Regions from separate parts of the Amycolatopsis sp. NPDC051758 genome, predicted to be linked through region 2. Evidence: riboswitches for the same ligand, from Rfam matches in the RefSeq annotation. Region 2 holds a riboswitch; the other holds the start of a gene.

Region 1 (2,179 bases), on a different contig from region 2:
CCGGTGCTCGCCGAGCGGCTGCCGAAGACCGTCGCCGAGCGGGGGCCCGAAGCGGCCGAACGCCTCACCGTCATCGAGGCCGACGCGCTGCGCGTGACCAACGCCGAACTCCCGGAGCCGGCCGCGCTTGTCGCCAACCTCCCCTACAACGTCGCCGTGCCGGTGGTGCTGCACCTGCTCGCCGAGGTGCCGTCGCTGAAGTCCGGCCTCGTCATGGTCCAGACCGAGGTCGCCGACCGGATGGCGGCCGGCCCGGGCAGCCGGATCTACGGCGTCCCGAGTGTCAAGCTCGCCTGGTACGGCCCGGCGCGCAAGGTCGCCGCGGTGCCACGCTCGGTGTTCTGGCCGGTACCCAACGTCGACTCCGCGCTCGTCGCCTTCGAGCGGGGTGACGCGCCCGCGTCCGACGATCGGGAACGGCTCTTCCGGCTCGTCGACGCCGCGTTCTCACAGCGCAGGAAGACGCTCCGCGCCGCGCTCGCGGGCTGGGCGGGCTCGGCCGAGCGGGCCGGCGAGCTGCTGGTCGCCGCCGGAATCGACCCGAAGACGCGGGGCGAGCAGCTCGACGTCCACGACTTCGCCCGGATCGCCGCCGCCGGCTAGACGTCCACTGTGGAGATCGGCCGGGCGGCGCCGGTCGACGTCTTCCGGAGTGCTCGTCTCGCCATCCGGACGCCTCCAGACGTGTGATCTGGGCCAACGGGCTTGCGTTCGCTCTGCGGGATCGGTTTACTCAGTATGTCCATCCCGAGCGACTGAGAGACCTGGCTCGCCGAAGTCGCAGCAACCACCCTCCACAGGGCAGGTGCTACCGCCAGGACCGATGGAGGCCGTTTCCGATGAAGAGGGTAGCTCGCCCCCTGCTGCTGACCAGGCGTCGCGTAGTCGACGAAGGCCGCCGCTCCGTGACCGCATGTCGACGCTCCAACTGAGCTTTCCCGAGCCGGTCCACCTCTTCTTCTTGCACCGTCCATAAAGGACGGACTTCGCTTGCGGCCGGGCGCCTCCGAGAGAGCGCGCCCCGTTTTCTGGAGCCTTCGTGATCACCGTCGAAAACCTGTCCAAGTCCTTTGCCACCAACGGAAATTCGGTCGTCGCGCTGCGCGACGTGAGCGTCGACGTCCAGGCCGGCTCGCTGTTCGGCGTGGTCGGTCCCGCCGGTTCCGGCAAGTCCGTTCTCGCCCGTTGCATCGCGCTCCAGGAGCGCCCCGACCGTGGTGTCGTCCGGCTCGACGGCCTCAACACTGGCACCCTCGACGGCCGTCGCCTGCGGGAAATCCGCCGTCAGCTGGGCGTGGTCGGCTCCAAGCCGGAGCTGATCGCCGAACGCACCATTGCCGGCAACATCGCTTCCCCGCTCGAGCAGCTCGGTGTTGACGGCCCGCAGCGCCGCAGCCGGGTCGGCTCGCTGCTCGACCTCGTCGGGCTGACGCCGCGTGCCGCGCAGCGCCCGTCGGAGCTGTCCGCCGGTCAGCTTCGCCGCGTCGCAGTCGCGAAGGCGCTCGCGGCGGCTCCCGCCGTGCTGCTGGCCGACGACCCGACCGCCGGGGTCGACCCGGAGGAGGCCGGCGCGGTGCTGACCGTGCTCGACCGCGCCCGCGCCGAGCTGGGTGTCACCGTGGTGATCACGACGCCGGACGCCGGTGTGGTCCGCCGGGTCTGCGACGACGTCGCGGTGCTCGAGGACGGCACGGTCGTCGAGCGCGGCACGGTGCTCGACCTGATCTCCGACCCGGCCAGCCGCACCGCGCAGGCGCTGCTGCCGGCCATCGAGACCTCCCGCTCGCAGGCCGCGCGGTACGACCGCTCGGTCGACGTCGTGCTGGTCGGCTTCGCGTCGGTCGGCGCGCTGCTGCCGGAGGCCGCGGGCCGGTTTGACGTCGAGTTCGCCACCATCGGCGGCGGGCTGACCCGGATCGGCGACACCCCGGTCGGCCGCTTCCGCCTCGGCGTCCGCGGCGAGCGCGCCGACGCGGCGCTGGCGTGGGTGACCGAGCGCGGCGGCCACGTCACGCACACCGCCCGCGGCCCCCAGGGTGTCGCGGCAGCCTGACCCCGAAGTGCCGTTAAGGCCACCTTACGGGCGACAGACGCCCGTAAGGTGGCCTTAACGGCTTCCGGCGGCTGGTCAGCGGGTGCCGCGCGGAAGGACCAGCAGTGCGGTGAGAGCGGCTGCGCC
Region 2 (2,179 bases):
TGGCCCGCTGGAAGGGCGAGTCCGGCCGTTAGCCCGTTCGTGGTCGTGGCCGGGCCGTGACCGATCGGACCACTCGTGTCGCCCCGCCAGACACGCGTGATGCCCCTCCGATCACGAGTGATGCCTGCTCAAGCACGAGTGATGCCCGTTTCGTCCCGGTCAGCGCGCTGAACAGGCGTTGTCCGGTCCTTGTCCGGTCGGCTCACTGACCTGGTGATCTTTTTCCGCGAGGGTGATCGTCCCTCACGAAAACCTCACGTGATCTTCCCAGTGATCCAACCTTTGGCCTACTCTGCGCTCGATCCGGTTAGTTCGAATGGGTGAGTGTACGGCCAAAGGGGTACACACGGTGACGAAACTGCACGTTCGTGGGGCGGTGCTGGCCGCCGTGATGACCGCGGCCTGCGGGCTGCTCGCCGCCCCGGCCGCGACCGCCGAAGTGGCGCCCTTCCCCGCGTTGGCGCTGCCGTTCAAGGCGGGCCAGCAGGTGTACTCGGCCGGCATCCACTCCGACGACGGCAGCACCGGCGTGAAGAACGCCGTCGACCTCAGCCCGGCCGACCGGACCGTGCGGGCGCCGCTGGCCGGCACGGTGCACCTCCAGCACTGCGCGGGCGGCGACTGGGTGACCATCGACCACGCCGGCGGGTGGCGCACCGGGTACTACCACATGGAGGACATCAAGGTCACCGACGGCGAGCAGGTCGAAGCCGGGGACGAGCTCGGCTCGACCGGCAACGCGCTCCCGTGCGGCGGCAGCAGCACCGGCGCCCACGTGCACTTCACGCTCTGGACGTTGCCGGACGCGGCTGCCCCCGAAGCGAACTGGGACGGCCTCGCGTACAGCCGGGTGTCGACGACGGTCGCGGCCGCGCTCGGCGAGCCGATCGACGGGAAGACGTTGGGCGGCTGGCTCTTCACGGCGGGCGCCGACCAGTACACGGGCACCGCGACGCACCTCTCGGACCACGCCGTGACGCAGCTGCCAGGCCACTTCCGCGCGAAGCTCTGACGCTTCTCCGATCCTGCGGGACTTGTGAGCGGCGTCTCAGAATGTGAAGCGAGGGTTGGCCGCCGCGCCGGATTTCGGTTACCTTCAACTCAGGTCATGAGTGCCAGCGTCAAGCCCCGGCTTGCTGGCCGGCAACCCTCCTACCGCGGTGGGGTGCCCCGGGTGAAGACCGGGCCGGTCGTGTTGTGCGACGGGCAAGCGCGGGCCCCTCGCCGGGGGTCCCCCGGACTGCCGAGGAGGCACCCGATGACACTCGCCATCGACCGCACCAGCACCGTCACTCCCGTCGAGCTGGTCGAAACCGTTGTCCCGCAGGAGATCCCGGCCGTCGCCGGCGCGTCGCTGCGGGTTCCGCTCGTCACCGGCGGCGACATCGGCTACGCCAACCTCGACCACGCCGCGAGCGCGCCGTGCCTCGACGCGGTGCGCAGCGCCGTCGACGAGTTCCTGCCCTGGTACGCCAGCGTCCACCGCGGCGCGGGCTTCGCGTCGCAGGTCTCGACCAAGCTGTACGAGCGCACCCGCGACACCCTGCGTCGCTTCGTGGGCGCGCGGCGGACCGACACCGTCGTGTTCACCCGCAACACCACCGACTCCTTCAACCTGCTCGCCCGCAGCCTGCCGCGGCACACCTCGGTGGTCGTGTTCGACACCGAGCACCACGCGGCGCTGCTTCCCTGGCAGGGCCCCCACGTCCGGCGGATCCCGACCCCGCGCACCCGCCTCGCCGCGGTGTCCGCTGTGGACGAAGCGCTGGCGGAATCCCCGGAGGGACCGCGACTGGTCGTCATCACCGGAGCGTCCAATGTGACCGGTGAGCTGCTCCCGGTCGCCGAGATCGCCGCGGTGGCCCGGAAACACGGCGCCCGCATCGCCCTCGACGCCGCCCAGCTCGCGCCGCACCGCCGCATCTCGATCAAGGAGCTGGACGTCGACTACGTCGCCTTGTCCGGCCACAAGCTGTACGCGCCTTTCGGTGCGGGCGCGCTGATCGGCCGTGCCGACTGGCTGCGCGCGGCCCGGCCGTACCTCGCCGGCGGCGGCGCGACCAAGCTCGTCACCGAGCAGGCGGTGGTCTGGAACACCGGGCCCGAGCGTCACGAAGCCGGCTCGCCCAACACCGTCGGCGTGTACGCGCTCGGGGTCGCCTGCGAAACCCTGAGCCGG

Evidence for each region. A riboswitch is a leader RNA that binds a small molecule or an ion and turns the genes downstream of it on or off. The one in region 2 is predicted to bind S-adenosylmethionine.
Region 1: it holds a riboswitch for S-adenosylmethionine, as region 2 does, so the genes downstream of both, ACIA5G_RS40720 (methionine ABC transporter ATP-binding protein) here and ACIA5G_RS26635 (aminotransferase class V-fold PLP-dependent enzyme) in region 2, are expected to answer to the same signal.

Annotation. Positions count from the first base shown of each region.
Region 1 covers NZ_JBITCJ010000011.1:159,159-161,337, forward strand. The annotation lists gene rsmA (16S rRNA (adenine(1518)-N(6)/adenine(1519)-N(6))-dimethyltransferase RsmA) at 1-603, shown strand, start outside; SAM riboswitch class I at 740-846, shown strand; gene ACIA5G_RS40720 (methionine ABC transporter ATP-binding protein) at 1,040-2,053, shown strand; gene ACIA5G_RS40725 (MFS transporter) at 2,129-2,179, opposite strand, start outside.
Region 2 covers NZ_JBITCJ010000005.1:645,886-648,064, forward strand. The annotation lists gene ACIA5G_RS26625 (potassium/proton antiporter) at 1-32, shown strand, start outside; gene ACIA5G_RS26630 (M23 family metallopeptidase) at 350-1,012, shown strand; SAM riboswitch class IV at 1,105-1,219, shown strand; gene ACIA5G_RS26635 (aminotransferase class V-fold PLP-dependent enzyme) at 1,259-2,179, shown strand, end outside.